DNA from 3 places in the Aneurinibacillus uraniidurans genome. Region 1 is predicted to be linked to each of the others. Evidence: riboswitches for the same ligand, from Rfam matches in the RefSeq annotation. Region 1 holds a riboswitch; each other region holds the start of a gene.
The links. Region 1 has a riboswitch for cyclic di-AMP ahead of PO771_RS02925 (C40 family peptidase). Riboswitches for the same ligand answer to the same signal wherever they lie in the genome.
Positions count from the first base shown of each region.

Region 1 (10,792 bases):
TAGTCTTGCTGTTTCTTGCGATCCGCATGCTTTGGCATGGCTTGGTGGCGTAGTAGATGACTTAGATAGATAGAAAAGATCGAAATATTAGGAGGGGAATGCTTGTATGAAACTGGTAAATGACATTTATAACATGTATCGTGATAAATTGATTGGAGAAGAAGAAGATGTAACGATGCTTGTGATGGGGCTTTTGCATGAGCGTACGAAAGAAGAAATGATCAACTGGGTTAATGAAATGCAAGAGACGGAAGTGTATCAGATGCTCGGATTATATCTGCTGGAGATGCTGCGTCTGAAGCTGGCAGATGAAGGGATTGCCGTTCCAACCCATCATGATGTTGGGACACAGCGTTTTCATTAGAACAGACACCCAAACTTTGTGGGTGACATACTGTAAAGAGAAGTGGGAAAGGGGAGTATACGATCATGATGGAGATGAAGCCACTGCTGATTGAGGGACGTCCAGTAACAGCTATTACGGTACAGCTTCCAAAAACAACGCTGCTTGCGATTACAACAGATAAGGGCTATATCATGTGCGGAGCACTTGATATCGGGTTATTGAATGCGAAGCTGGCTGACAGAGGAATTCTTGCAGGACGTGCGGTTGGCGTTAGGACGATTGAACAGCTTCTGGAAGCCCCGTTGGAATCCGTAACGATTGCGGCTGAGGAACTAGGTATCACGGCCGGAACGATTGGCAGAGATGCGCTGCTAAAAATGATGTAAATTGTATGAAAAGCTTTCCATTTGGAAGGCTTTTTTATGTATAATGGGCATATGAAACTAAAGACAAGGGGCAAAAGATTATGAGACTGCTCTCCATAACTCGTTGTGAGCCTGGAATGAAGCTTGCTAAGCCCATTTTTACCGACACAGGGGCGGTGTTACTAAATACAGAGGTTTTGCTTACAAGCACAATGATCCGTCGCCTCCAGGAAAAGGGGATCAATACTTTATACATATATGACGATGCAACCAAAGATATAGAAGCGGGGGAAGTGATCTCCGAGAAAGTCAGACGGACAGCCGCACGTACGATTTATCATACTTTCAATGAAATTTTGGGGTCGGACCAGAAATGGAGAGCCCGGCTTTCACCAAGTGCGATTGCAGATTTTCGTAATATATTTGAAGATATTTTACTAGACTTGAAGCAGAATCGGCAGGCGATGAACTTGCTGACAAATATTTGTGCACAGGATCATTATATTTATGCACACTCTTTAAATGTAGCCATTTATGCGGCAGCACTCGCACTGCATCTTGGATATCCCGACAAGGATATTGTTGAGCTTGGAATGGGAGCACTTCTTCATGATATTGGAAAGTTACGCGTTCCAGGCGAAGTGCTGTATAAACCGGGGCGTCTGACAGATGATGAATTTATTGAAATGAAAAAGCATGCTGAATATGGCTTTGAATTTTTACGCAATCAGGAAGGTGTGTCTTTGCTTGCCGCACACTGTGCCTTTCAGCATCATGAGCGACTGGATGGAACAGGGTACCCGCGGGGGCTAAAAGGGGATGAGATTCATCGTTATGCCCGCGTTTTGGCTGTGTGCGATGTATTCGACGCAGTAACAACGAATCGCGTGTATCGATCTGCCATGCTGCCGCATGACGCGATGGAGATTTTATATACGGGCTCGGGCACACATTTTGAACCGGAAATAGTAGATGCCTTCCGGCGGACGGTTGCGATTTATCCGATTGGGTTAACGGTGCAGCTTAATACAGGAGAAACAGGAGTTGTGGTTGATTATAATCGCAATGTACCGGCACGCCCGGTTGTGCGTGTGACCCGACTTCCAGATGGTAGTGTACCGTCCCGTTATTACGAGATTGATTTAGCCAAAGAGTTGACAGTCATGATTGTGAAATGCGATGCTATCCTATAACGCATTTTTTGAATGAGGTGTATCGATCATGGGTCTGGAAAACTATGTAACCAGTATAGAGGATAATGTATATGCGATTAAGAATGTGCCGACGGAAGTAGTCGGCACTGTTTTTGCTAAAGTAAGTCGTAGCCCACGCAGTTTTCGCGACAATCTATTCGACTTGATCAAGGAAGATATGCTGAATTTACCGGATGCGGATATGATTGCAATGTTTAAGCAGTCGAATGCACATGCCGGTGGATTCATGAAAAAATGGGGTGTCGACTATGGGCACTCAAGTATCAAGGAGCATGCGTTTGCACAGTTTTGTATTGAAGGGGTATCCCGCTGGTTTACCGAAGCGTTAGAGACTGTACAGGCAGCGAAGTGGCTGTCATTTACCGAGTTTAGTCTGCGCTATCAGAAGCCAGAAGACTTTGTCGTTCCTGTTGAATTAGACAAGCACACGGAAGTAAAAGAACGGTATCTAGCATTTGGTCAGAAATGCCTTGCACGCTATGAAGAGCTCGTGCCGCTCTTTTTTGAATTGATTAAAGCGAAAAATCCAGCGATCACAGACGGTGCCGCAGAGAAATTGGCGTATGAGAATGCGCGTAATGCACTGCCGCTTGCAACGAAATCAAACGTTGCGATTACGGGCAATGCACGGGCGATCTCAGATGCGATTGCCGAGCTTCTTGCGCATGAAGGGTATAGTCAAGAGTTTGTAGAGACCGCCGAGAAGGTACGGCTTCATACGACGGAAGTTTTGCCATCTTTGATTAGTCATACGGAAGCCACACCGTTCCACCGTTCATACGTGGCAGATTTTTATCATCGTCGTGCAGCTGAACAGAAAGAACTGCCGCTATATAGTGGTCCGTTTGTGGAAATAGAAGACGATGCGCCTGCCCTTACATTTGTGCATACGGATGATATGACACTAGGGAATGTCTCGCTGATGAACCGCTTCAATGAACTGCCAGCGGTAACACGTGCGTTTGGCAAGCGGGTAGCGGTTGTATGTTCAGAGGGTTGTCACCATCAGATTATTCGTCACCGCGCATTTGATTTCTCGATTCAGCTTCCAGATACACGTTATGGCTTTATTTTGCCGCAGGAAGTTGTAGACGCGACTGGTACTGAGACAGCGGATCGTATTACGGATATTTTCCTATCCTTGCACGCTGAGTCGCATGAATTGTACGAAGCACTCATGGCGGCTGGACTTATTGGAGTTGCTCCGTACGTTGTTCTGAACGGCAATGCACGTCGACTGCCGTTCTATGCTAACATGTACGGACTTGCGCATTTCATTACCTTGCGTAAGGAGGAATACGCTCAGGATGAAATCCGCAGCGTAGCCGGTCAGCTTGAGCATATCTTCGCTGCTATGCAGCAGCAGCTGCCAGGCTTTGCGCTTGACCGTCACATAAAAAAATAGCTTGTTTTGCCGAGGGGCAGCCTCATACATCTATGGAGCAGCTCCTTTTTGTATAACATTTTTCCTATCGTTCGTAAAACTGTTAGAATTATTATGATACTAAAGGTTGTATACCTGCTATAAATAAAGAAAAGGGATTATCGCAGAGAGGAGCTGAAAGGATTGCGTGGGGTGGGAGAAGCAATAGATGTGAAAGACCATCTTTATCTGGCTTCAATTGTATTTGAGCACTCAAGTGACGGGATTTTAATTACAGATGCTTCTGCTATCATTATTAGCGTGAATCCTGCTTTTACGCGTGTAACGGGTTATCGATCTCAGGAGGTAGTTGGTAAGACGCCACGCATTTTGCGTTCGGGAAAACAACCGCCAGCTTTTTATTATCATATGTGGCGTTTATTAAAGGAGAAAGGAAGCTGGCAAGGCGAAGTATGGAACCGACGCAAGAATGGGGACGTCTATCTAGAATGGCTTCGAATTACGGCAATTAAAGACCGGATGGGCAGAGTAGTGTACTACATGGCGGTATTTGCTGATATTACGGAACGGGAACAGCTGCGTAATGAGCTGCTGCAGACAGCGAAAATTCAGCGCGATCTCCTGCCAGCGCCACTTGAAGATGACAGACTTAGATTAAAAAGTATTTACAGGCCATATCGATATGTAAGTGGAGACTTATACGGGTATAAGTGGACGCGGGACAAAACAAAATTGTTTGGATTTTTGATTGATGTGATGGGACATGGAGTTGCAACGGCCTTGCAGACATCAGGGCTGCGTATCCTGTTTCGCCAAGCGTTTGAGAGCAGCCGTTCACTTGCCGAGAGACTTGCTTATATTAATCATGAGGCGATGTGTTTGTTTACGGACGAATCATTTGCTGCAGCGATTTGCTTCGAAATTGATTTTACAACACATACACTTACGTATGCATCAGCTGGTATTACGTATTTTCTAGCATATACCGGGCAGGTAGAGGGACTTATTAAAGCATCGGGTATGTTTCTTGGTATTATGGATGGCGTACAGTATGAGCAGCATGAGCTAGCATTTGGCTCAGGAGATCGCTTCTTCTTTCTCACAGATGGCCTGTTTGATATGTTGCCGCTTTCATTTGCTGGAGAAGGAAAAGGATCATTCCGTTCTACGGTTGAGATGCTTGAGCGAATGGCATACAGCAAGGAATGCAGTGATGATGCGTCAGCGATTTGTCTGCAGATCCGATAGATAGATGATAGATAGATGGAGTGTAATAGGGGGGATACGCATGCGGGAGCTGCAGCTTGTCTGTATCAGGAAACAGGAGCTTCCATTCATACGGGAACAAATCCGTATATTCATCCAGGAAACAGTAACCGATGATAACATTTTGCTAGAGATTGCTGTCAATGAGGCCATTAATAACGCAATGCGGTATGGAAACAGAGGAGAGCATAGGGCGGTGACCATTCGGCTGCACAGCACAGGGAAGCGTCTGATGGTTCGGGTGCGGGATGAGGGAGAAGGGTTCGAGGGGAATGAACGATTGCAAAGGCTATCATACGCGCATTATTCTACCTCTGAGGAATTATATAAAGAATCAGGACGAGGTCTCTATATTATGAAGAAAGTAACCGATTATATAAAATATAATCAAAAAGGTAACGAGGTTATGCTAGTGAAATATACAGATTCATGTCGGAAGTCAGTTTCTGTACGGAATGACGCACTCGTTGCCTTAGGGGATAATGGCTAGAAGAACAGGAGGGAAAATTGCTTGAATATTAGACAAAAGCTAGTCATTGCAAATCTGTGTATTGTCGTATTTATGTTGGCTATGGCAGGATACTCCAATGTTTCGTTAGTACGAATTAATGAAAATGGCGATACAATGTATCATAACCGGGTGGTTCCCATATCGCAGCTTGGAGTGATTGGTAAATATGCGGAAAATACACGGGTGAATATGTTGTCCTCGGTTGTCTTTCAAAAACCAGAGCTGACAGATAAGGCCGAAGCAAACCTTGTACAAATTGCTAAAATTATGAAAGAATATAGTAGTAGTAACCTAACAGAAGAAGAAAGAAATATATTTACCCGCTTTACTACTTCCTGGACCGAGTTTGAAACGATTGTGCGCAACAATATAAAGCTTGTTAAAGCAGGCAAGTATGCAGAGGCACGAGCTGGGTTGCAGAAGGGAGGCGCACCATTCGGCAAAGCAAGTGAGGAGCTTGCGAGCCTGATGAAGCTGAATGAACAAATAGCGGAACAGCTTATGAATCAAAACGAGGAATCGTACCAGTTTACTCATTTTATTCTGATCGTTTTAAGTGTAGTATCTGTTCTTACAGCAATCGGGGTGGCGCTGGCATCTGGCACAGTCATCTCGAAACCACTGCAAAAATTGGCAGAGCAGGCTAGACGGATTGCAGAGAATGATTTAACGGTAGAAGACATAGAAGTAAAAAGTAAAGATGAGATTGGTCAGCTATCTAACTCTTTTAATCAGATGAAGAAAAATCTGCATGCTGTTGTGGGCGGTGTATATCGCGGTGTAGAAGAATTGTCAGCTACGTCGCAAGAAATGGCTGCTTCAAGTGAGCAGGTGAGTGCAGGGGTTCATGAAGTAGATAATAGTATTCACGAAGTAGCGACTGCTGCGGAAGCAGGAAGTCAGGCGGTGGTGGATGCTTCCAAAGTACTGTTAGAGCTCTCTTCTCTGATTCAGATTGCGAAGGATAAAGCGAACAGCGCGGCCGAGAACTCTGATGAGACGCTACGTACAGCTGAAAATGGCAAAAATATTGTAGCCGATACGGTGCGACGCATGGAAAGCATTCAGAACCGAACGGCAGAAACAGAGACATTAATTGCTACCCTGAATGAGTACTCCAAGGAAATCGAACTGATCACTGATACAATTACACAGCTTGCAGCTCAGACCAACCTGCTGGCGCTGAATGCGGCGATTGAAGCAGCGCGTGCTGGGGAAGCAGGAAAAGGATTTGCTGTGGTGGCAGATGAAGTGCGCAAGCTTGCGGAGCAATCGAATGCAGGAGCGGTTCAAGTGGCTGAGCTTGTACAAAAAATCTCCGAAAGTACGCTTCGAGCGGTTACTGCAACCCAGCAGAGCCGAACAGAGGTAGAAGAAGGTACGGTCATTGTGGCACAGGCGGGAGAAGCGCTATCTGCTATTTTACGGGCTGTATCCGCTACTGAGAAAGAAGTGCGCAGCATTGTCGCAGTAACGGATGAAGAAGTAGCTGGCTCTGATAAAATTATCGAATTGATTCATTCTTTGGCGACAATTGTGGAGAATACAGCCCATCATGCGCAGCAAGTATCCGCTACGACAGAACAAGTGTCTACATCGATGGAGACGATTGCGGCTAGTGCGGAACAGACAAGCGCGATGGCAATTGAACTGCGTTCGAGAGTGGACCAGTTCAAAATGTGAGAACAGGAGAGGAGTGTCAGTTGTACATATGATAGAAGATATTGTATTAGCTAACCAACAAGTACATGTTACACTGCGGGGCAACATTTATGTAGAACAGGCATCCTCTATTCGCGAGCAATTGCTTACCTATATGGAAGAGGGCCATAAAAATTTCATGATTAATGTTGCTGCTGTAGACTATATTGATAGCTCGGGGCTTGGCGTGCTTGTGGCACTTCACAAGCGGACGCAGCAGGTAGGCGGGCAGCTTACGATTCAAGGGCTGCGCGGAGTTGTCAAAGAGTTGTTTGAGCTGACGCGGCTTACCAAAGTATTTACGATTGTGTAATTCTATACAAGCATGCTCGCTGTTACAAGCGAGCATGCTTTTTTTATGCGGTTGTAAAACTATGAGGAGAGGGATACGATTGGGGGTGGAGGAGAGAAATATGAATACAAAACAAAAGAGAAAAGCAGGGATCGAAGCGGCTGTTGTGGGATTAGCTGGAGCACTGCTGTTCATGCTGCTGTATATTCCACTACCCTGGATTCTTGGACCGCTTACCGCTGTGATGGTGTGGAGACTGTCTACTGGACGCACATTGTATTGGTCGACTGCTTTGCGTTCATCCGGGCTGCTTGTACTTGGCTCTATGCTAGGGGCGGCTTTTACACATGAAACGGTTGTACAGATTATTCAGCAGCTTCCATATATGGCTGTTTCTACAATCGCTACGGTTGTGTTTAGTCTTTCACTCGGAGCATGGGTAGCATATCGAACGGGTCTTACGCTGCCGAGTGGTGTGTTTGGTAGTGTACCGGGCGGGTTATCACAGATGCTTGTCCTGAGTGAGGAAGTCGAAGGAGTAGATGCGACTGTAGTCGCATTTATGCAGACAATTCGCGTCATGAGTGTCATTTTTGCCGTTCCATTTCTGACGATCCATGGTATAGGAGTCGAACAAGCTGTGCCTATAGCTTCTAGCAGTGGGGGAACGGGTAATATAGACGGTTGGATGTATGCTTTGTATGCGGTGATTGCGCTTGGAGGAGCATGGATAGGCAGAAAAATCGGGCTGCCGACTAGTGTGCTTACCGGACCGCTGTTAGCAACGGCATGTTGTGCTATTTTTTATAGGCCTGTTCCACCGCTACCGCATACGATTATTTTGCTATCCCAGTTTGCGATCGGTGTTCATATTGGTTTGCAGATGAAGCCGCATATGCTTGGAAACGTTAAAAAGCTGGGCGGATATACGATAACAAGCAGTTTGCTGCTCATTTTATTTTCGTTACTCGTTGCCTGGCTGCTGACAAAAGTATCGTCGATGACGCTTTCCACTGCATTTTTAAGTACTGCTCCGGGTGGAATTGCTGAGATGGGAGTAACGGCGGCGATGGTCCATGCTGACCTGTCGATGGTAAGTGGGTATCAACTTTTCCGGGTCTTTTTTGTGATTTTTGCCGTTCCTCCGGTGCTTACCTGGTGGATGCGCCGCCTGCAAAAGCAGAAAACAAGCATATTATAAATAAGTTGCAAAAAAAAACCTATAAATATGTCTAAATTTTGAACATTATCCAGAAAAACTTCTTTTTTTCGCCAATATTCGATAGAATAAGAGCGTTGTTACGAGAGAGAAATAAAGGTGTGAAGTTACAAAAATTTACTTGCCGAATTCACGTACTGTGAAGCGGGGGAAAGTATTTCTTTTGGGGTGAATCTGCGCATGCGGACAGAGACCTTATCCTCTGAACCCGTCAACTAACCTCGTAGGCTCGAAGGGAGTAAATCGTTCTTGAAAAGAAAGAATTTTTGGTCTTTTTTACTTGCCGCCTCTATTACAGTCACTGGTCTATCTTTATCATTTGGAGCTGAGACAGCGTCTGCTGCTTCGACAGCGACACTTGCTTCAAAAGCGAAAAGCCTCATTGGAATACCGTATAAGTTCGGAGGCACAACACGTCAAGGATTTGATTGTTCAGGGTTTTTAAATTACGTATTTAAAAGCGAGAACATTACGCTTCCGCGTACAGCAAGCGGGATGTATCAAAAGGGCACGCCGGTTTCACGTTCAGCATTGCGGACAGGAGACCTCGTCTTTTTCAAAACATCGCGCAGCGGAGGGATTTCTCATGCTGGTATGTATATTGGCAATGGGAAATTTGTACATTCCGCAAGCAGCAGCGGCGTATCGATTAGCAGTCTCAATGATAAGCATTATTGGGCTAGTCGTTATGCGGGTGCGCGTCGCGTGAATTAACATCCATACATAACTTTCGCAAAGAACTCTCAACTGCAAATGTGCGGTTGGGGGTTTTTTTATTCCCGGTAATCGACGTCATCGGCTACGATTAAAATATCGACAAAGCGGGTATTTTTCATGATTCGGTTTATGATGGAGCCTTTGATGATTTCTTCCCAGCGGGAGCGGGCAGATTGCCCAAGGACCATCTGGGTAATGCCTTTTTCATTCACGAAGTCGATCATGATTTGTTCGGGCTTTTTTCCTCCTAACGCTCGAATGTGAAATTCTGCACCGAGGTCACGCGCGATTTGTTCCAGCTCAAGATGCTGTTTGCGAGTTGTTGCATTGAGACGATCAACCGGAGCGAGTGGAATAGTCAAAATGTACAGCTCGCATTTCAGGCGGCGGGCAATTCGCCAGCCACGGCGGATCAGGCGTTCAGCATTCGGTCGGTAGTTGACGCAGACAAGAATTTTTTCGTTTGCGCCTTTCATTAGTTCAATGCCTCGCTCAAGTTTGTATGACTCAAGCCTTTCGTCGACATCGTCGGCTACTTCTCGGAGTGCAATCTCTCGCAGGGCGTTCAGATTGCCGATGCGGAAAAAGTTATGGAGCGACTGCTCTACTTTTTCGGGACGGTAGATTAGACCGGATTTTAGTCGCTCGCGCAGCTTTTCTGGTGAGGTATCAATCAGTTGTACTTCATCTGCCTCACGTAGAATCCAATCTGGAACCCGTTCCCGCACTTTGACGCCTGTTAGCTGTTCGACGGTACAATTTAAACTTTCGAGATGCTGAATATTGACAGCGGTTAGGACATTAATGCCAGCTTTGATCATTTCCATTACATCTTCATAGCGTTTTTGGTTTTTTGTGCCGGGTACATTGGTGTGCGCCAGCTCATCAATGATGACGTACTGGGGATGACGAGCGAGAATGCCTATAAGATCGAGCTCTTCTAACTCTTTTCCCTTGTAGGAAATAGTCTGAAGGGGGAAGAGCGGCAAGTTTCCAATCTGACTGGCTGTCTCGCTACGGCCATGTGTTTCCACCAATCCGACAATAATATCCACTCCTTGGGTAAGCAGGTCATTGCCCTCCCGCAGCATTGCATACGTTTTTCCGACACCAGGAGCAGCTCCGACAAAAATTTTCAGATGGCCCCGGCTTTCTTTTTCAATCAATTGCAAGTATTGTTCTGGTGATTTTCGCTTCATCACATATAACCTCCAACAGCCGTCTTCCTGCAGCAGGAAGGCGGCTGTGTGTACTTATTTAATAGAAGAAAGAAGGTCCTGATTCAGAGCTAATACGTTCACACGAGGTTCTCCAAAAATGCCAAGTGAGCGATTTTCCGTGTGAGCATCCACAAGTTGATTCAGCTTCTCTTCCGTGAGACCTGTTGCTTTAGCAATACGAGGAATCTGTGCTCGGGCAGCGGCAGGTGACAGATGCGGGTCAAAGCCGGAACCAGATGTCGTAACGAGATCGGCCGGGATCGAAGACACAAGGGCCGGATTGTCTTGTTGAACGGTATGGATTGCCTGCTTTACCGTTTTGACGTAGTCAGGGCTTGCAACGGCGGCATTAGTAGCCGCTGATGCCGTTGGATCATAGTTTGCCGCCGATGCACGCGGATGGAACAGCTTCGGCGATGTGAAGTTTTGGGCGAGCAGTTCAGAGCCGACGATATGTCCATTCTCTGTTACGAGACTTCCTTCAGCTTGATGCGGGAACAATACTTGAGCGACTGCTGTTGTGGCGAGTGGATAAATCAGCCCACACAGCAGCATGA
Region 1 is NZ_CP116902.1:561,402-572,193, forward strand. Features, by position in the region: gene PO771_RS02875 (sulfite exporter TauE/SafE family protein) at 1-53, shown strand, start outside; gene PO771_RS02880 (DUF6154 family protein) at 107-364, shown strand; gene PO771_RS02885 (YunC family protein) at 430-732, shown strand; gene PO771_RS02890 (HD-GYP domain-containing protein) at 813-1,904, shown strand; gene PO771_RS02895 (FAD-dependent thymidylate synthase) at 1,933-3,330, shown strand; gene PO771_RS02900 (SpoIIE family protein phosphatase) at 3,502-4,557, shown strand; gene PO771_RS02905 (ATP-binding protein) at 4,598-5,065, shown strand; gene PO771_RS02910 (methyl-accepting chemotaxis protein) at 5,087-6,769, shown strand; gene PO771_RS02915 (STAS domain-containing protein) at 6,798-7,100, shown strand; gene PO771_RS02920 (AbrB family transcriptional regulator) at 7,201-8,280, shown strand; cyclic di-AMP (ydaO/yuaA leader) riboswitch at 8,411-8,542, shown strand; gene PO771_RS02925 (C40 family peptidase) at 8,548-9,012, shown strand; gene PO771_RS02930 (universal stress protein) at 9,072-10,214, opposite strand; gene kdpC (potassium-transporting ATPase subunit KdpC) at 10,269-10,792, opposite strand, start outside.

Region 2 (10,792 bases), 1.6 Mb from region 1:
CCATATGGAGCCATTGACCAAAACTCTCTGCTTGCATCCAAGGAAGCAGATCAACGCTTTGTCTACTGGAGCGTTGATAGTTTGGACTGGAAGCATCCCAATCAGCCGGACATTATTATGAAGAATATTACATCAGAAGTACATCCAGGTGCGATTATTTTAATGCACGAGAAACAAACAACGCTGCATATGCTTCCCGCTATTATTGATATGCTCGAAAAAAAAGGTTATCAGATCGAGCCACTGCCGCAGCCAGCACCTGCTACAAAGGCGTAATGCACATACTACACAATCCCGCCATCGACTATTTGGATAGCGGGATTTTTTTATCAATTCAGTACATCACGCTGTGTAAACGCCCAATAAGCAATTACAAGCGCAACCGCACTCCATACCCCAAGCACAGCCAGCGAAAAAGAAAGACTCATCCCCGGGATTGGTGGCAGCATTCCGGACAAATAATCCGTAATTTGCAGGTTCACCATAAAAAAGTATTTCGCTGACTCCCACGCTGACGCCATATTCGTTAAAATCGTTCCCGCAATTAACGCGGCAACCATAATGCCCATCCCTGCTGCTGTACTGCGGACAAGAACCGAAACCATAAGCGACAGGCAGGCGACCGCAAGGCAAGCATACCAGGCCAGACCATATTCCATGAGAATATACAGCCACTGGGGCAGCACATGTACATAATCTGTATTGACATTCGCCCCCCGAATCTGAAATCCCGTCAATACTGGATACGTCCAGCCGCCATAGCCAAACACAAGACCAGATATTCCATATGCTACTCCACCTGTCAGCACAACAATGGCGGAGACAAATAGCACAAGCGCAATAAGCTTACTCGTGAGAATTTTCCACCTTCGTACCGGCCTGGTCAGCAGCACTTTAATCGTGCCACTCGTATATTCCCCGGATACAATATCCGCAGCGACAATGACAATAAGCAGCGGAATAAACAGCGATACCGCATTGTTCATGAAATCCCGCGTAAACGTGACCGCATTCGGGGAGTTTGGATCAATATTGTTGTTGAGATAATATTGCTGCTGCTCCACGCGAATGCGCATCCACTGCTTCCACTCCTCTGGAATGCGCGTACTTGAAAGCCGATTAGTCGTATCGTTAATTTGCTGACGCAGTGCGACTTTCCAATCAGACGTACCCAGCTGTTTCTGGTTGTTAACCGCCACCCTCAGCTGTGCATATGTAAAAATCGGAACAAGCACAAGCAAAATCAACACGACAACCAAAAGACGCTTTTTGCGCAGCATCTTAATTACTTCATTCATGACGAGCATGTACATACTACCCATCCGTCTCCCCTCCTGCTTCTGTCATCTCCAAGAACATATCTTCCAGATTAGGCTTTCTCCACTCTAGTCCGTATACATCAATGTCACCTTCAATAAGCTTCGCGTTTAGTTGCGGAATTTGTTCCGGATCGATATCAATCGCTATTCCCTCATCTTCTGGTTGAAGCGGAGCCGCAACCACTCCTGGGAATGACAAAATCATCTCACGCGCACGGTCTGCCGGGCGTACGTACCAGATCATACGACGATACGGCTGACGCAGCAATTCATCTACTTCCCCAACTCGCACCACTTTCCCCTGGTTGATAATCGCCACCCGATCGCACATTAGCTGAATTTCGCTTAATAGATGGCTAGAGATAAAAACACTAAGCCCTTCATCGGCTAGCTGCCGGATAAACGTACGCAGCTCTTTAATCCCCTGCGGATCAAGCCCATTCGTCGGTTCGTCAAGAATAAGAAGCTTTGGATCTCCGAGCAATGCCTGCGCAATCCCAAGCCGCTGGCGCATGCCCAGCGAATAGCTTTTTACCACATCGTCAATGCGTGCAGTAAGACCAACACGCTCTACTACCTCAGCAATTTTTTGCGCCGTTACGCCTGGAATCATCCGAGCAAAATGTTCAAGATTCTCCATTCCCGTCATATACGAGTACATCTCCGGATTTTCTACAATGGACCCAACGTGTAAGAGCGCCTTGGTTGGCTCTTTCTGAATATCATATCCGCACACTTTAATCGTACCAGCGGTCGGGCGGATGAGTCCGACGAGCATGCGGATCGTCGTCGTCTTGCCCGATCCATTGGGACCAAGAAATCCAAATACTTCCCCGGACTGAACCGAAAACGAAATGCCTTTAATAATCTCCGTACCACGAATTGTTTTTTCAACCTGATCAATCACAAGCGTCGTCACTTGTTCCATGTGCGCCCCTCCTATTTCAACACCTCGGCCATCCGATCCCCAATCCGCTTGTATCCAGCTTGGTTCGGATGAAAATGATCGCTTGATATGTATTTCATTCCATCGCTGCGAAACAAGTCATCTGTCGGCACAAAAATCGCCTGTGGATGTTCATATAGCACCTGTGTGACACCATTGTTCCACTGTTGTACAACCTTTGCACTTTCTTTTGCATTCGGTAGATCTGGAAATGGGTTATACAGCCCAACATATAGCAGCTTCGCCTTTGGATTTAGCTCGTTCACAATCGAAATAATCGCCTTATAATTCGTAAGCGCGGTAGGAATACGTGTGCGGATTACGTCCGGCTTTACCTCATCGGACTGTGTGTAGAACAAATCGTTGCCGCCAATCGATAAAGTAATGATGTCTGCTTGCTGTACCTGGCGACGAATGTCTGGTTTTGTCTGTAAATCTTTCAGCAAGTTGGACGCCTTGTACCCATTTACGCCGTTGTTATATACGTATACGTCCTTTTTTGTATTTTCCGCGAGACGACTGCGTAAGTTACCCGCATAGCCAAACCCGGACTCATCCCCTGTCCCTCTTGTTAGCGAATCACCAAGCGCCGTAATTTGCAGGTTGTGAGATGTTTTTGGCGTGCCACTACTTTCTCCAGTTCGATCCGTTTTCCAGCTTACAGGGGCCGGATGTATAACATCACGTATGCCAAGCGTTAGACCCACGGCAAGCACAACAACAGAAAAAAGGGAGAAGACTCCAAACATCCGCCATGCTGTGCGTGTTTTCATGCTTTCACTCCACTCTTTTTATTTTCTGTTTCATTATATACCTAAATAAGGAAAAATTAAAAAACGTCCATGCTGATGATTGACAGCATGGACGTTTTATTCTTCTATTATTTTTCCTCTATAAATAAACGCTTATAGGCGCTTAGCACCGACATAGCGCTGACCCCAATAATATCGATCGTTTACATTGCTGACTGATACACCTTTGCTGCTAGATGCATGAACAAACCTGCCATTCCCTATGTATACCCCTGTATGCGTAACCGGTGCATAGCTCTCTGTTTTAAAGAAAACAATATCTCCCCTACGAAGCGCAGAACGAGATACAGGCGTTCCTTGTTGATACATCGCATACGCAGTCCGCGGCAGCGATACGTCTTCCTTAGCAAATACATAGCGGACAAATCCCGAGCAATCAAACCCGCTTGTCGTCGTTCCACCCCAACGATATGGTACACCAATCAAGCTTTGGGCAACGCTCACAATGTGATCGACTGATGCTGCAGATGCTTTATCTGCCGTACCGAATACCCCCGTTAGCGCCAGCATACCTGTTAATGCAGCAGCCAGAATTTTATTTCGTTTCATTACAGTCGTACTCCCTTCGTGCTTACGAGGTTAGTTGACGGGTTGAGAGGATAAGGTCTCCCTCCGCAAGCGCGGATACACCCCATATGAAGCATGCATGTCCCCCGCTCTGTGCCTGAAAAAAAACACAGATTCAGCAAGTAACTATTTTTTTATTTTTACACTCCTTAGACAATAACCGACTCTGTTTCCTTGATTTACTTAACGTAACAACAACGTTTTTCATTTTAGCGAAACATGTCGATAATAGATAGGGAATTCATGAAAATTTTACATTTTAGACACATTTGCGATTTGATTCACGAAAAAAGGAGCCGCAACTGCGACTCCCTTTTCCTATTATACCTGAAGCAGGCTTTCTACCTTTTGCAGCATGTCGGATTTAAGTGAGGCGAGTAAGGCTCGACTTTCCTCCATGCTTTTCCCCTGAACACCAAAATAGAATTTCACTTTTGGTTCTGTGCCAGATGGGCGAACGCAGCACCAGGAACCATCTGCAAGAATGTATTTTAGTACATTCGAAACAGGAAGCGAAATAGCTTCGGTACGTGCTTCCCTACTATAAGAACGGATTCCTGCTTTATAGTCTTCACATATGACCACACTTCGTCCACCAATCGCTTCAGGCGGCGCTTCACGAAACGCAGACAGAAGTCCGCTAATTTTTTCTGCCCCCTCTTTGCCTTTAAGCGTAAGAGAAGCTAGATCTTCAAGATAGTATCCGTATTTCTGGAATATTTCTTGCAATCCTTCATATATCGTCATACCGCGTGACTTGTAATGTGCAGCGACCTCAGCTACCAATAGGCATGCCTGCACCGCATCTTTGTCCCGCACAAAATCACCGATCAAGTAACCATAACTTTCTTCGTATCCGAACACAAATGTGAACGCGCCGCTTTCTTCATACTCGCGAATTTTCTCTCCGATAAACTTAAAGCCCGTCAACGTGTCCATCGTTGTCAGCCCATATCGCGCAGCAATCGCACGGCCAATCTCTGACGTAACAATCGTCTTAAACACCGCTCCATTCACAGGAAGCGTACCTGCTTTCTGCTTTTGGGAAACAATATAATCGAGAAGCAGTGCTCCAGTCTGATTGCCAGTCAGCACCACATATTCACCAGATTCGCCCTTTACTGCTACACCGACTCGATCTGCATCCGGGTCAGTACCAAGCAGCAAATCTGCATCGAACTTCTCGCCATCACGCATCGCCAGCTTAAACGCCGCATGCTCTTCTGGATTCGGCGACTGTACAGTCGAAAATTCAGAATCAGGATTCTCCTGCTCAGCCACAACTGCAACCTGCGAGAATCCAAGCTCAGCAAGCCCACGCCGCACCAGCTTATTGGCTGTACCATGAAGCGGAGTAAAGACAATGCGCACTTGATCGCCCATTTGACGTACCAACTCCGGATTCAGACACAGCGTACGAAGCTCGTCGATATAAGCTTCATCCACTTCTTTTCCAATCATCGTCAGAAGCCCTGTCCGCTTTAATTCATCCTCGTCAGCTACTTCAATGAGCAGTTCGTTTTCGATTTGCCCTACGTATCCAATTACTTCGTCTGCCAGAGCAGGCGGAAGCTGACCGCCATCCGGTCCATACACTTTATATCCATTGTATTCCGGTGGATTGTGGCTTGCTGTAATCACAATCCCGGCATACGCTCCCAGATGACGCACAGCAAAAGAAAGCACCGGTGTCGGGCGCAGCTCATCAAATAAATACACGCGAATGCCATGTCGACCAAGCGTACGTGCAGCTTCACGAGCAAATTCGTTTGATTTACGCCGCACGTCATACGCAATGGCGACACCACGCTTTTTTGCTTCTTCCCCCTGAGCTTCAATCCAACGAGCCAGTCCTGCTGTTGCCTTGCGGATCGTATAGATGTTCATCCGATTCGTTCCTGGCCCGATCTCTCCGCGCAGCCCCCCTGTGCCGAATTCCAAATCGCGATAAAACCATTCTTCTAGCTTGTGCTCATCCTGCCTTGCTTCCTGGAGTTCATGCTTAATTTCTTCATCCAGTTGTATGTAATCCGCCCAGCGTGTATACGCTTGTTTCCACGTCATCTCTGTCTCCCCTTATTTCATCTTATACTCTAAAGTTAGATCGACAAGCTCTTGCTCAATTCGTACATCGCGTTATCCGTTTTAAGCACACCATTAAATACATCATCGAATGTAGCCGCAACAATACGATTCTGCCAAATCCCAACCATTTTACCCGCTTCGCCTGCTTGCAGTAAATCGACAGCTTTTGCTCCCAAACGACTGCCAAGCATACGATCATACGCACTTGGTGAACCTCCACGCTGTACGTGTCCAAGTACCGTAACTCGTGTATCGAACCCGGTCGCCTCTTTAATCTGTTCTCCAATCACAGAAGCCGGACAAACGCCTTCTGATACGATAATAATACTATGCCTCTTGCCGTGTTTGTGTCCCTCCATGAGGCGCTGAATCACTTCGTTCATATCATGCTCAATCTCTGGAATCAGAATCGATTCAGCCCCACCACTGAGTCCAGCCCACAGTGCAATATCACCACGATGACGTCCCATCACTTCTACTACATATGTACGTTCGTGCGATGTAGCGGTATCACGAATTTTATCAATCGCTTCAATAACTGTATTGACCGCCGTATCAAATCCTAGCGTCATTTCAGTACCCGGTATGTCATTGTCAATCGTACCCGGTATCCCAATTGTCGGAAATCCTTTCTTGGTTAGCGCCTGTGCACCGCGAAATGAACCATCTCCTCCGATAACAACTAGCCCCTCGATTTCGTTTGCTCGCAGTTGTTCAATCGCTTTCTGCTGACCAGCATCTGTTCTGAATTCGTCACAACGACTTGTGTACAGCATCGTACCGCCACGCTGAATAATATCACCGACACTTCTCGCATTCATCAATTCCAGCTGACCAGCCAGCAGGCCTGCATATCCGTGATACACCCCATATACTTCCATATCGCAGGCAAGACCGTGCCGTACAACCGCCCGCACCGCCGCATTCATGCCTGGTGCGTCTCCCCCGCTTGTTAACACTGCAATTCGCTTCATAACTATGTCATCCTCTCCTACTTTGATGATTCACTCGTCTGTATCCATCGGGCCAGTCCAACGATTCCGGCGTCATTCCCAAGAAGCGCGGGCACAATTACTTCCCGTCCGCGCACTTCCTTTGAAAAAATAAACCGGTCAAAAAAATGGAACAGCGGATCAAACAACACACGACCGGCAGCTGCAACCCCACCACCGATGATGATACGACCGGGAGCTGTTACCGTATAAGCGTTGGCCAATCCGTACCCAAGATAATACGCCATTTTTTCTATAATAGCCTTCGCTTGCACATCTCCTTTTTTTGCTGCCTGTACCACATCATAAGCGGTGATACGGCCGACCGCTTCCTTTATGTGCGCTAGTACCTGGGAAGCACCGGAGCAAGCTGCTTCCATCCCGTATACGCCAAGTGCTGTTGCAGACGCTTCTGTTTCCAGACACCCCACAGCCCCACAGCCGCATACACGCCCGCCTTCAGGGCGCACGCACATGTGCCCAATCTCGCCAGCGAGATTAAGATGGCCGCTTACAATCTTCCCATTTGCAATCGTACCGCCACCTACCCCTGTTCCAAGTGTTACACAAAGCAAATCGAGAATATTTTGTCCAGCTCCGCACCACGCTTCACCAAGTGCCGCTGCATTCGCATCATTTAAAACATATACAGGAGCATCCAGCTTCTGTCTTGCAAGCTCAGCAATCGGCTCATCCCGCCAACCAAGGTTCACGGCCTGCCTCACTCTACCAGATTCCACATCCAGGAATCCGGGAATACCAAGTCCTGCTGCTGTAACAGAGGAAATCGCAACATTGCCAGTTACGCACAACCGAGTACGTATATCCGCCAGCACCTGTAAAAACTCATCCAGCCCGCTTGTTGCTGGAGTCGGGATGCTCGCACGAACCCGAATCGCTCCATTCGGCTCTACAAGCCCCGCTTTTATGTTTGTGCCACCTATATCATAACAGACAAACACCCACATTCCTCCTGTCCCTGCTTCTCTCCTTATTATAATAGCCTGTCACAACCTTTTCACTTTCCCCCTTGACTTTTTCTTTCTACGCATGAGTATAATATAAAAGTTTGTACCAAACGAATTCGGCAGCCATATGATCCAGGAGGATGAGTATATATGCAGTTTACAAGTTATGAACAGGTTGAACAAAAAATCTGGGAGATCGTAGAAGAAGAAATTATTCAGGGAGATTTCATGCAGTCCCTGCTTGCAGGCGAATGGACACCTCTTCAGGTGCGCGAGTTCGCTCTGCAATATAGCTACTACAGCCGCAATTTCCCTCGCGTACTTGGTGCAGCTGTAGCAGCGGTGGAACCCGAAGACGACTGGTGGGTTCCACTTGTTGATAATTTATGGGACGAGGGTGGACGCGGCAATCCCGCTCATTATCACTCTCTCCTCTACCATACTTTTCTTACAACCGCTGCTCCAGATGTTCCGACGAACGAAAAATACGTTCCTGATTATCCAGTAGCGCAAGCCGCAAAAGAAGCGGTAACGTCCTTCCTGCTCTTTTTGCGTCATGCCACATCACTCGAAGCAATGGCGTCGATCGGATTTGGCTCCGAGCTGTTTGCAGGTAAAGTAATGGGCTTGATTGGAGAAGGCCTGCAGCATCCAAATTACAATAAAGATCGCAAACTTGATGTAACATTCTGGACGGTTCATGCTGATGAACATGAACCACGTCACTATCAGCTGTGCAAAAATATCTTAACACGCTTCACATCGCCACAGGAACTTGAACATATGTACCGGGCTGGCGCGTACATTACGCGTTCGGAAGCACGCTTCTATCAGGGATTGTACGAACGTATGAAAAGTCTCCTCTAATATATGCCAAAGGATACGCCAAAACGCGTATCCTTTCTTTATGCATATTTAAGCGTTTACTTTCTCTCCTAGTACCGCTATTATACCGAATAGAGAGAATATTTTTGCTAATGAAAAGAGGGGACATCGTGGAAATTTCAACTGTTGTGTCATCCATCGCTGTTATGGCCGCCATGATTGTGATCGGTGCGCTGCTTACCCGAACCGTTCCATTTACGGTTGAGCGAAGACAGCTACTTATGGCTATTATTATTAATGTTGCCATGCCATGTATTATTTTTCATGGCATTTTTCAAACAAAAGTCGATCAAGATTTTTTGGCTCTTGTTCTACTTACATTTGTCTGTTCGGTTATTCTAAATAGTCTTGGAGTGGGACTTGGCTTTCTGTCTGCTCGTGCTGCTCGCATGACACCGGATAAGGCACGCGAAATTGCACTCCTATCTGGTCTTGGCAATACTGGATTTATTGGTATCCCACTTTGCTCTGCTATTTTCGGACCTAAAGGCGCGTTACTAGCTGCAATTTTTGATGCAGGACTTGATTTTACGATCTGGACGCTTGGCGTTATGATCCTTCAGCCTCATGTACGCATTAGCCTACGATCCTTGCGTGAACTCGTGAATATTCCTATGATCGCCATTTTTGTAGGGATGATCATTGCCATTTTAAATCTTTCACCACCGCCCGTTGTGGCTCATCTAACAGAATCACTGGCGAATCTCGCTTCCCCGCTTGCAATGATGTATATCGGGATGCTTATTCCAACACTTATTAAGAAGAAAACACCTGCGATCGGACATATCAGCATGCCACTTGCTCTCAAACTGTTTATTTTCCCGGTATGCTGTGCACTACTACTTAAAATTATCCCGCTTCCGGTCGAAGTTGTTCATACTATTATTGTACAGACCGCTATGCCTTCCCTTACGCTCGCTTCCATTTTATTTGCCCGTTATTCGGCAGATGAAGAATACGGAGCAACGATGACAGTATTTTCTACATTATTATCCATTCCAACGATTCCACTTATGACTGCATTTGGATTTTATTTACTTCAATAACTATAACCGCATACTACAACAGCCTCCTGTGATTCAGGAGGCTGTTGTAACTTATTTTAGTATAAAAGTATGACTTTTTATATGCAGGTCATGATATAATCATCAAAGATTCAATTATTTTTTATAGTAAAGGGGATAGCAAGTATGATGGGTTGTCCGTTTAAGGGGTTATTTGGAGATGAAAAAGGAGCCATCAGTTTTTTTAAAGGTGGTAACAAAGTAGAAGCCGGACAGACGCAGGCAGCGCATACATCTGGTACCTCCCTTTCTATTACCCCAGATGTATCCCGTTCTATTAGAGAACTCAAAGAAAGCTCTGAAAGTTCCAAAGCTCAATTTGTAGGTTTAAGCGAATCGGATCTGCAGCGTCTCGTTTCTCTGCGCCCCATTTTCGAGAAAAACGTCGCAGGCATTGTAAATACATTTTATGAGAAACTTTCACAAGTTCCAGCTCTGATGACAATCATCAGCAACCATAGTTCTGTCGAGAAACTTCGCCAAACACTAGAGCGCTATCTGCTTGATATGACATCAGGAGATATCGGTAAAGACTATATCGTTCGCCGGAAAATTATCGGCAGTGTACATAACCGTATTAACCTGTTCCCCGAATGGTATATCGGAGCGTATACGCTCATTCAAAATGAGGTATTGACCATGTTACTCCGTGAGCTTCCACTTGACGAAGCCCATCAGTCGTTTCTTTCATTCCAGAAACTTTGTTCTTTTGATATGCAGATTGCAATTGCTACATATATCGATTCGTACACTTCATCCATGATGCGCCTCAATGAAATCGAACGCATTCAGCATCGCCTCAACGAATCATCCGAGATGCTTGTGGCAACCGCTGAAGAAACAAGTGCATCCATCGGCGAAAAAGAAGAGCATGTCTCCCAAATGCTTGAAGGAACACGCGATATTCAAAGCAGCTCACTTCAAATGGTAGACGATGTTGAAGGTGGAAAAGTCGAGATTTCAAATGCCTTGAAAGAAATTGATCTTATCGTTGAAATTATGGACGAAACGCGTGTCCGCTCTAAAGAACTCATCGAAAGCTCAAATAAAATCGGCGAAATCGTTCAGGTTATCCATGCGATCTCTAATAAAACAAACGTTCTATCCTTGAATGCAAGCATCGAGGCGGCACGCGCAGGGGAACATGGACGCGG
Region 2 is NZ_CP116902.1:2,783,384-2,794,175, forward strand. Features, by position in the region: gene PO771_RS13895 (polysaccharide deacetylase family protein) at 1-276, shown strand, start outside; gene PO771_RS13900 (ABC transporter permease) at 330-1,322, opposite strand; gene PO771_RS13905 (ABC transporter ATP-binding protein) at 1,315-2,247, opposite strand; gene PO771_RS13910 (GDSL-type esterase/lipase family protein) at 2,259-3,038, opposite strand; gene PO771_RS13915 (C40 family peptidase) at 3,171-3,626, opposite strand; cyclic di-AMP (ydaO/yuaA leader) riboswitch at 3,632-3,775, opposite strand; gene PO771_RS13920 (phospho-sugar mutase) at 3,966-5,708, opposite strand; gene pfkA (6-phosphofructokinase) at 5,744-6,703, opposite strand; gene PO771_RS13930 (ROK family glucokinase) at 6,721-7,683, opposite strand; gene PO771_RS13935 (iron-containing redox enzyme family protein) at 7,840-8,556, shown strand; gene PO771_RS13940 (AEC family transporter) at 8,685-9,620, shown strand; gene PO771_RS13945 (globin-coupled sensor protein) at 9,765-10,792, shown strand, end outside.
Region 2: linked by a shared signal. The riboswitch ahead of PO771_RS13915 (C40 family peptidase) and the one ahead of PO771_RS02925 (C40 family peptidase) in region 1 are both predicted to bind cyclic di-AMP.

Region 3 (10,792 bases), 1.3 Mb from region 1:
AAGAGATCGGCAGTGTAAAAAATATCGTCATTAACCCAGAACGGGCTGGTGTAGAATTCCTCATCGTACAGAATGATCATTGGGAGTTCGGGATTAAAGCGATTCCGTATCGTCGTGTAGAAGGGATTGGCGATTATGCCGTCACAGTTGAAAATGATTCAGCTGTCATTGATTTAGCAGAAATTCCGATTGCCAATGATCTTTTATCTAAGAACATTCAGATTCGAGGCACTCGCATTATTACAAAGAAAGGTCGTTTCCTTGGGCAGGTCACCGAGTACTACATTGAGGAAGAGACCGGCAAAATTATCGGTTGTGTGGTTGAAGATCCAACGGGAGAAGCGAAGGTCATGCCGCAGGAATTCGTGGTGACATTTGGCCGCGATATTATGGTTGTGATCGAAGATGGTGTCAAACAGATGATGTCTCTCGATGAGTTTGTTCAGCTTCCGGAAGCAGAAGAAGTAGTAGTAGAAGAGATGGAAGAAGAAGTAGATACGGCACCTTTGATTGGTCGTACACTTGCAGAAGATTTGTATGATGAAGAAGGCAACTTGTTGGGAGCTCAAGGAGAGACGGTAACAGAATCGCTTGCCGAACGGGCCCGGCAGATTGGTCGAAGCAAAGTAGTAGAGTTAACGCTAAAGCTTTCTTAATCGATCATTTAGGACCGAAAAATTAAAGGTAATGGTGAGGCAAGATGAAGATTGGACAGTATATGCGGCAGTTTTCGGTCGTTCTCGCCTTGCTTTTTTTGCAGACAATTGTATTCAGTATCCTCTCGCTTTTTCTGGCAGAAGAGTGGAAAGAGCAGCGATTTCCGGATGAAATGAAAGTCGCTGGTATTACAATCGGGGGATTGACGCATGTAGAGGCACAGCGGCGGCTGGAAGATGTTGTTTATACAATTGACCACATTCCGCTGCAAGTAACGATTGGAGATCGCGTATTTCTGATCGATAAAAAAGCCATCAAACTTTCGTACGACATGGATGCGACGATGAAGAAGGCGCAGGATGTCTCACGTGAACGGACAATGGCAGGACTATGGCAGAAATGGCAGGGAGATGCACCTCCGCTAAGTATTTCGTTTTACGTGACGTACGATGAGAAAGCGTTAGAAGCGATCCTCGCTGAGATTAGCCGAAATGTCGGACAACAGGATTCGAAACGAACGACGGAGAGAGGCACAGTTGACGTAGCCGCTCGAAAAGACGTGCAGGTAGATGTACCACGAACGATAAAGGCCATTGATGAGGAACTACGGATGTTTAATCAGCATCTGCGTGTTCCGCTCGTGCTTTCGCGTGAGAAACCGGGAACGAATCGAGCGGTTACTCGAAGTGCACTTACATCAGCGGCACGCGAAATACAATAATGATCGTAAAAAAGCAGCCAACTGGCTGCTTTTTTCTTTCAAGTAAGCAGAAGCGTCACTTCCATTTGTTTTTCGTAGTGTGTACGGTAATTGGAGTATTCATCCATTGTTTTATTTCTTGTTTACATTTCATACCTAACGGGGTACGATAAATATACCCTATTTTACGTTGAGGTGATAACAGATGGAATATAATGATGCTGTCAGAAACCGTCTTCGTCGTATTGAAGGGCAGATCCGTGGGGTGTTGAGCATGATGGAGCAGCAGAAAGACTGCCGCGATGTTGTCACTCAATTGACTGCCATTCGTTCTGCTGTGGATCGTGCTGTCGGATTAGTTGTTGCGACGAATATGGAATCATGTATTCGTATGGAGATTGAGAAGGGGAACGATCCTGATCATGTAATTAAAGAAGCAGTTGAATTGCTTGTGAAAAGTCGATAATTTTTTGATAAGAAGCCAGCGCTATGTGCGCTGGTTTTTTGTGTGGAAATAGAAAGGATGTATGATCGATGTCACAGGCACTGATGCCACCACTCTGTATAATAAAACCGATATAGCTTGTATGGAAATGGGGTGAAGTACGTGAAATGGATGATTCCTAAACAACATGGTGCCTGGGGGATGCTGTTCGTTCCTTTTGTAGCAGGCGCTAGCCTTGGTGGCTGGCAAATCTGGCACCTACCAGCGCTGGCCGGCTGGTTACTGTTGTATCTGGCTATTTATCCGCTTCTTCTTGCACTCAAGACAAAGCGGCGCCGTCATATGTATCTCAGGTGGGCAGGAGGATATGCGGTAGGAGCTATAGCCTTGTTAGCAGTCCCGCTTGCGGTGAGACCGCAGCTTTTTTTATGTGGAGTGGTGATGCTACCGTTGTTTGCAGTAAATATGTGGTATGCACGTCGCAATGATGAGCGAGCTTTCGGCAATGATAGTGCGGCGGTTGCAGCGTTATGTCTGGGTGGACCAACTGCGTATGTCATCGGAACCGGTGGATCGTATGATCAGCGTGCTTTCATGTTGTGGTTTATATTTGTTCTCTTTTTTCTAGGTAGTATCTTTTTTGTGAAAACGATGATTCGGAAGCGAGACAATCGAGTATTTCGCTTATTGTCATGGGTGTATCATATTACTGTACCATTGACGCTGGCGACAGCCGGATTCGTATTCCTTGCTATCGCCTACGTCCCCAGCCTTGTGCGTGCATTGGTGATGCCTGGCAGAGAACTGTCAATTAAAACAGTCGGATTGACAGAAACGGCGAATTTACTTTTGTTTGTAGGTCTTGTGCTGCTTGCTTTCCGCTAGGGTGTCTCTTCAGAGGATACGGAAATGCCATGGCGCGTAAGAAGTGCAGCGGTAACGCCTAGACCTGGGCGCTTTTCTTTGGAGAATGTCCCATTATAAATCGTCGTGCTGCCGCACGAAGGGCTTCGTTCTTTTAGAATAGCGGCGCTCGCTTTAGCTGTTTGTGCTATGCGAAGCGTCTGCTCGGCACCATGGATAAATTCTTTGGTTACATCATTGCCTTCACGATCAATTACACACGCATGACCATCAAGTACGTCAAATCCATCGCCACCGATGATTTCTGCCGGAAGGCGTGGGGTAGACAGACCGCCCAGTTGTTCTGGGCAGACAGGAATGGCTTCACCTTTGCGAAGCCATTCTTCTATTTTCTCTACGCGATTATGTCCGCCGTCATACCGACATTCACATCCGAGTAAGCAAGCGCTGATTATCTTCACAGAATAATTCTCCTTTCGTATGGTATGCTGTTTTTACCATACTTTTTTTTGTAGAGAAAGACAAGAAAGGAGCGGTGGAGATGAGGTATTCTTTCTGTCCAAAATGTGGTGGGCATCTGGAGCTAAACGAAGCCAAAGATGAGACAAAACCGTACTGTACAGCTTGCGGGTTTGTTTTTTATCAGAATCCAGCAGTCGGAGTGGCCGCGATTATCATGCGGGATAAAAAAATTCTTTTGGGCCGTCGTATCGGTGGTGTGTACGAGGGCAAATGGTGCATTCCATGCGGCTATGTAGAATGGGATGAGGATGTATATGAGGCAGCCCGCCGCGAATTTGCGGAGGAGACCGGGCTTGTCATTACGATTCGTGGCGTATATACGGTCCATTCAAACTTTCATAATCCGAGTCAGCATACCGTTGGCATCTGGTTTATGGCAGACGAAGCGGATGGAGAACTGATAGCAGGAGATGATCTGGATGCGGTCGGCTTCTTCGGATATGACGAGCTTCCAGAGCTTGCGTTCCCGACCGATAAGCTTGTTCTCCAGCAATTAAAACAGGAAAATCAGTTGTGTTAGCAGGACAATTTTAGTATGTACCGCTGTTTTGTCTGCTAAATTGTCACAATCGTGCTATACTTTTCACAAAAAGCTTGACTGGAAAGGAAGGAAGCAAGAGATGAAGCATTTGCTGAATCCACGAGTGCGTGATATTCAAATTTCGGGCATTCGTACATTTTTTAACCGGGTCGCGCAGTATCCTGATGCGGTATCCCTGACCATTGGACAGCCGGATTTTGCGACACCAGATCATATTAAAGAAGCAGGAAAACGGGCGATTGATGAGAACCGAACTACGTATACACCGAATGCGGGCTTATTGGCACTGCGCGAGGCAGCTAGTGCCTTTGTGAAGGAAAAATACGGTCTTACATATGATCCAGCGACAGAAGTCATTACGACAAATGGCGCCAGTGAAGCGATTGACATCGCGCTGCGTACCATTCTGACCGAAGGATGCGAGGTTATTCTACCGGCTCCTGTATATCCGGGCTATGAGCCGATTATTCGCCTGTGCGGAGCGACTCCGGTTTATGTCGATACAACAGATTCAGATTTTAAAATGACGGCGGATAAAATCGCACAGAAGCTGACGGTGAACACTCGCTGTGTCATCTTACCGTATCCGTCTAATCCGACTGGTTGTACACTCGACGAGCAGGCACTAACGGAGATTGCAAAGCTTTTGGCAGATCGTGATGTGTTCGTGTTGTCGGATGAGATCTATAGTGAGTTGATTTATGAAGGTACACATCGTTCACTTGCTTCGTATCCGGCATTGCGTGAGAAAACAATTGTCATCAATGGGTTGTCAAAATCGCATTCGATGACGGGCTGGCGGATCGGATTTACGTTTGCTCCGGCGTATATTAGCGAGCAGATGTTGAAGGTGCATCAGTATAATGCCACATGTGCTAGTTCGATCAGTCAGTATGCTGCACTGGACGCACTGACTGAGGGACGAAATGATGCAGATATCATGAAAGAGGAATATGATAAACGTCGCCGTTATGTATGTGAGCGGCTTACCAAAATGGGATTGGTCCCGGTTGTACCGACTGGTGCTTTCTATGTGTTTCCATCGATCCGGGAGTTTGGGCTGCCATCGTTTGAATTTGCATCGCGTTTGCTTGAAGAAAAACGGGTAGCGGCGGTACCAGGTGATGCGTTCTCCTCATATGGAGAAGGATACATTCGAATTTCGTATGCGTATGCTCTTGATGTGCTGGAAGAGGGGCTGAATCGCCTAGAAGCATTCGTGAACGAACTGCGGAGTCAGAGATAATGAGTAGAGAAAGTCTGCGTGATAAGCACGCAGACTTTTTTTGTCAGGATTTGTCCCGAATGGCTGTTAAATATAGTATGATGAAAAAGGAAGAGGAGGGGGATAATGGATAAAGATTATGCTGTGCGCATCCACCAGCGCAATTTACTTATAACCAAAATTATTTGGGGATTCTGGCTGCTGTTTAGTATTGTAGCATTTGGTGCAGATGCTGCTACAGTAGGGATTCTGCTCCCTGGTGGACTTGTATGTGGGCTTATCCCGTTCTTATTAAGTCATCGTCCCCAATACGCCGTGCTGACGATGTATGTCACCATCACCCTCCTGTTTAGCCTCTGTACGGCTGTCACGGCTTTTCATCCATCTCTATCGATGTTTATTTTTTTCTGGCTTGTTCTTGTGATGAGTTCCCTTTATATGCAGGTCTGGCCGATTGTATATGCAGGTACACTGACGTTCGGGGCGACATGTGTATTCTTTTTGTACCAGGCTGATCTGACTTCCGGGCAAATGATTTTATATGATGTGATCCCTTTTGGTCTATTGAGCATATGTTTGACAATTTTTCTTGTGGTTAACAGCCGGGTAAGTGAGCAACTTTGTGAGACAGCGGAACATAATCGTCAGGAAGCGATCGAAGCAAAGTCGCAGATGGAGAAGTTGCTGAATCGACTGCAAAAATCAGCCGAGCGGAAAATGGAACATATGGCGCTTCATGATGCACTGACAGGTCTTCCTAATAGTCGAAAATATCGTATTTTTCTAAAAGAATCACTGGCACGTTCCGCATCTTCTGGGCGAAAAACAGCTGTTCTTCTGCTTGATATTGACCGATTCAAATTTATTAATGATTCGCTTGGGCATAGGTTCGGTGATGAATTAATACGGGAAATTGCAGGTCGACTAAGAGAGTGTATGGGAACAAATCAGATTGTTGCACGGCAGGGTGGCGATGAATTTATGATGTTGCTTGAAAATGTGGCCTGTACCGAAATTGAAGACATGGCGAATTGTTTACTTCAAGCGGTCAGTAAGCCATTCATGTTGGAAGGGCACGAATTAATTGTAACTCCGAGTGTAGGGATTAGTCTGTATCCAGACGATGGGTATACAGTGGACACGCTGATTAAGAATGCGGATACAGCGATGTACCGGGCCAAAGAACAGGGAAGAAATACATACTGTTTTTATACGGGCGACATGAAGGAGACGAGCGCGCGGACGATGCTGCTTGAGAACCATCTGCGGCGAGCGATGGAGAATAAGGAACTTGTGCTGTATTATCAGCCTCAAATCTGTTTGCGTACCGGAAAATTAATAGGTGCCGAGGCATTACTGCGCTGGCAGCACCCACATCTTGGCTGGGTATTTCCATCTGAATTTATTCCGATTGCGGAAGAGACAGGGATGATCGTCTCACTTGGGGCCTGGGTACTTGAAGAAGCCTGTATGGCTGCTCGCCACTGGCAAAAGGAAGGGTACAGCTCGTTTCGGATCTCGGTTAACTTGTCTGCCCGTCAGTTCCGGGATCAGCGATTGATAGATACTGTGCTCGGCATACTAAAGCGAAGTGAGCTTGAACCGGAGTTTCTCGATCTGGAGATTACAGAAGGGATGGCGATTCATCATCTACACGACGTTGCCTGTACATTAGAAGCATTGAAAAAAGCAGGGATACATATTTCGATTGATGACTTTGGAACCGGATATTCATCGCTTAGCTATTTGAAGTCACTCCCCATTCATTCGATCAAAATTGATAAATCATTTATGCGGACGAATGAGGAAGGACAGGAGGCAGATTGGGCTATTGTATCGGCTGTTATTACAATGGCACATGGGCTTGGGTTAACTGTTATTGCAGAAGGGGTAGAGACAGAAGAACAGAGTGATATTCTTAAAGCGATGGACTGTGATGTCATTCAAGGTTATCTGATTGCCCGCCCGCTTGCTATGGAGGAGTTCGAGAAGTGGCTGCGTGGTCAGCAATCCCAGTCTTTAGTGTGATAGGGAATGGAGCATGCTCTTGTCAGTAATCATTGACGGATGATATGATGGCTACCGATACAAAGTGTTCGGCTAATGGACAGAAAGAGAGGATCTTCATGAGTCAATCATCTGGGTTTCTTAAATGGGATGAAGAAGCCAAGCAGCTGTTATCGGTAGTCTGTCGGAATTGCCCTGAGCCGCACTTTCAGCGTCGTTCTTCTAGTCTCTCGCATATCGGATGCTGCGCCTACGAGCCAGTTTTTACGTTGTTTGAGATCTATCGGATGATCGAATCCGGCCAGACCGACTTTTTTCTTAATCAAGTGTACAGTCATCCAGACAATACGGTATGCGAATATGAAATTATTACTGGGGCACGCATTGATGCACTTTTTTATGAAAAGCAGGCAGGGGAGGATGAGGCGCCGGTTGAACGCTATCATCGCTTGCTGCAGTCACCGCGCACCATCTATCAGGCGACGGATGAAAGGCTGGCTTATGCAGTTTGTCAATTCTTTGAAGATGGACGGGGATGCGGTCTCGATCCACGGTTTAAGACCGGCATTTGTCGTTCTTTTATTTGTACATCGATTGAGGATCAGCTATCTATGTCCGAACGCAAGCAGCTAGCAGACTGGCAGCGTATCATTCGTGAGGAGGGCGAGCCGTTTCATCGTCGTGAACAGGCGGAATTGGAGAAAAGGGGCTGGACTTTGTTAGATCATGTGGAGTTAATCGTTTCGTATTTTACGGAATTAGCACAAGTGAAGAAGGCAGACTCGCATCGATAATGAAGCGAGTCTGCCTTTTCGTATGTTTTACACATAGATATAGCACTCTAGTTAATAACACGGCGGGCAGTCAGGTAGTATTTTTTGTGCCAGCTGCTGTTTAGGCTGCTGATTTTGACATCATCTTGCGGGTTGGACATATGCAGCACTTGACCGTTTCCAATATAAAGACCTACGTGTGTCACATCACGCTTGCCTTGATTAGAGTTATAGAAAACGAGATCGCCTTTGCGAAGTTTGTTCTTTGGCACGTATTCACCAAGGCGTACCTGGCGATCATCATCACGTGTCTGCATATTGATGCCGTTCTTGCCAAAGATATAATAGATGAACTGGGAACAATCCATATATTTTGGTGGACGGTAGTTGTGGCTGTACTGTGCCTTGTGATTCATGAGGCTTTTACCAGTACGAATGATGCTATCAATTTTGGCATTTTCGTTGGATACATTCACAGTTTGTCCGAATTTTGCGGAAATAGAAGCCGCTTCTGCTTGCCCCGGAAGCAGAAGACCGCTAGCAAGCGTTACGCCTGCTAGAATTCCTGTTGCGAGTTTTTTCATCGATGTATTCAAGCTATTTTCTCCCTTTCCTATTATGCCGACGAGGTTAGCTGACGGGTTCGGTCGAAAGGCGCCCGATCACATCGTGTGATTTAACCCCAAAACAATAAAGGTTCCCCCGTTCCAAACAATGGTGTGTTTGGATTTGGCATGTTCTTTGTTACTTTTTATACCTTAACGTAAAGAAAGAAAGAGAACATTAGTTAACCAATGGCGGTATTTCCAATGGAATGGACAGCGATCCTCATTTAGCCTGAGTAATAAGAAAAAACCGCCTGTTTATGAAAAAACAGACGGTTTTTATTCAGGTTTTTTCCATCTTTAATACAGATAGTGCGTATAAAATGGGAGCTTCGATGGCACATTTGTATGTGTCATGCTGTCCGGCGAGGCGAAAGAGTTCTCGGTTTGGTTTTGGATTCACTTCAATAATCCAGACGTAGCCGTTTGTATCAATTCCAAGATCGATGCCGAATTCCAGAAAATTACCAAACCGGGATTCGATATGAGAGGCGAGTAGTAGGCTAATGTGCTGCATACTTTGCATGATGGATTCTGCTTTTTCCGCTGAGAACCGTCGAGTAAGTAATGTTAACATAGATGTCGCTTTCCCTCCGCTTCGCAGGTTGGAGGTCACAAGGCGGTCAGGGGATTGTTTGCCGACCATACCTGTTATGCACCACTGTCCGCATACGTCCTTCTGGACAAGGACCCGGCTATCACAGATCATGCCGGGTATGAGAGAAAGAGACAATCCTTGTTGGAGGACGAAGGTTTGCTTTTGCTGCTGTGCCCATGTCAGTACATATCGTTCGGCCGCTTCGAGCGAATGAGCAGTGTGGCGAATCACGCCTTCTTTGCCGCTGCGTCCTACCATTTCAAATCGTTGCTGGTGCCGCCGGATACGTAGAATCCCCTTGCCGCCGGAGCCATTGACTGGCTTGGCATATAAAAGAGGGAAGCGTCTAGTCAGCTTCCCAAGTGCTCCGGACGTGAGTGAGACTGTCACAGGCAGATGACGAGAAAGTTCCGGATGATGGCTAAAATGACGGTGCGCGTTCCATTTGTGAGCGAACCGGTTATTAACGTATCGCATCCGACTTTTGCTGCGGTATGCACTGTATATACGTAGGGCATCTCGCCTCATGTAACTAAAGCGGTCATAAACAATATCTGGTGTGCGCGTCTGTACGCGGGCCCATTTTTTTGTATGTGTGTTGTAACGAAAGCCTTGAACAGTCCCGTGTGCTTCGTCGATATCAGTTGGGCTGTATACGATAAGTACACATTTGTGACGATCGGCTACTTCTGTAAGCTGTGCGCAGTACGAACTACCTGCCAGAAATGAACCATGCCGGTATGTCAGAACGCCAATAAGAGGACAGATCGCTGAAGTCATACGGATTCAATATCCCCCCTCCTCCAGTCACCTGCTCCAAGCCAGAGGGTAGGTTTGCCTGTCACCCCGGTAATACAGGAGAATCCGACCATACCGACAGATAGGCACGTTTTCAGACTAGCTGTGTTATCGAATGCCACTCTTGCGTATAGCTTCCCGAGCTGAGTAATGGCCGTTTCGGTTAGATGTTTGCCCAGACCTCTTTCCCGCACATCGGTGCGTACCACGAGAAATGATTCCTTGCGCCCATAATCGGCTGTGGCAAGTATGCCGAGCATTTTTTTGTTTTTGATATGGACAAGAATGATCGCTCCGTCCTGGCTGAGTGATTCCGGTGTAAGAGAAGAAAGCCAGTGAATCGCTTGACTGGTGATGCGTTTATCCCCGTTTTTACGGATGAAGTTGATCAGCCGATGGCGATTGCGAGCGAATGAGTCTGCATCAAGCTTTCGTGTGGACATGGTGTACGCCTCCTTTCGAGCGGATAAAACGAGACTGATATTGGGCATATTCGATTGTGCGGCGCAGAGACAGCTTGCGAATATGAGGTTCATCGAATTTTCCTGGTTTTGAATTGGCTTCGATAAACCAGATGCGCTCCTGCTTATCCATTCCAATGTCCATGGATACTTCGCCTAATGTTGGCCACTCTTTTTCGAGAGAGCGTGCAATCATTAGAGCAACGCGTCGAATCGATTTCAACAGGTCAGCTGGGGAGGAGCGTGGGAAGGCGGCTGGTAAAATAGCGTATGGTGACTGAATCGAGCCGCCTTGCGGTACATGGGTTGTAATGCGGCCGCTGCCCGCCAGCCGAATGCCGATGCCGGTTACGCGCCATTCGCCATATCCGTTTTTTTGAGCAAGTAGACGCATATCGAATAGTTTGTCATGAAACGTGGCGAGATGAATTCCCTGTTGGATCAAGTAGGGACCGTCAAGGCGCGGGGACAGAAAGTTCCATAGCATATCTCGACTCGTAAATATCTGCTTTACCGTTGATTTCTTGAGCTGGTACTGTAGCATAAACGAAGTTCGCGTATTTTTTTGCAGACGATAAATTCCTTTGCCAGCCATG
Region 3 is NZ_CP116902.1:3,134,577-3,145,368, reverse strand. Features, by position in the region: gene PO771_RS15720 (PRC-barrel domain-containing protein) at 1-656, shown strand, start outside; gene PO771_RS15715 (peptidoglycan binding domain-containing protein) at 701-1,378, shown strand; gene PO771_RS15710 (metal-sensitive transcriptional regulator) at 1,563-1,823, shown strand; gene PO771_RS15705 (YwiC-like family protein) at 1,974-2,687, shown strand; gene PO771_RS15700 (2-thiouracil desulfurase family protein) at 2,684-3,127, opposite strand; gene PO771_RS15695 (NUDIX hydrolase) at 3,208-3,708, shown strand; gene PO771_RS15690 (aminotransferase A) at 3,809-4,975, shown strand; gene PO771_RS15685 (putative bifunctional diguanylate cyclase/phosphodiesterase) at 5,081-6,982, shown strand; gene PO771_RS15680 (hypothetical protein) at 7,081-7,755, shown strand; gene PO771_RS15675 (C40 family peptidase) at 7,803-8,330, opposite strand; cyclic di-AMP (ydaO/yuaA leader) riboswitch at 8,339-8,479, opposite strand; gene PO771_RS15670 (YheC/YheD family endospore coat-associated protein) at 8,623-9,717, opposite strand; gene PO771_RS15665 (N-acetyltransferase) at 9,714-10,178, opposite strand; gene PO771_RS15660 (YheC/YheD family endospore coat-associated protein) at 10,159-10,792, opposite strand, start outside.
Region 3: linked by a shared signal. The riboswitch ahead of PO771_RS15675 (C40 family peptidase) and the one ahead of PO771_RS02925 (C40 family peptidase) in region 1 are both predicted to bind cyclic di-AMP.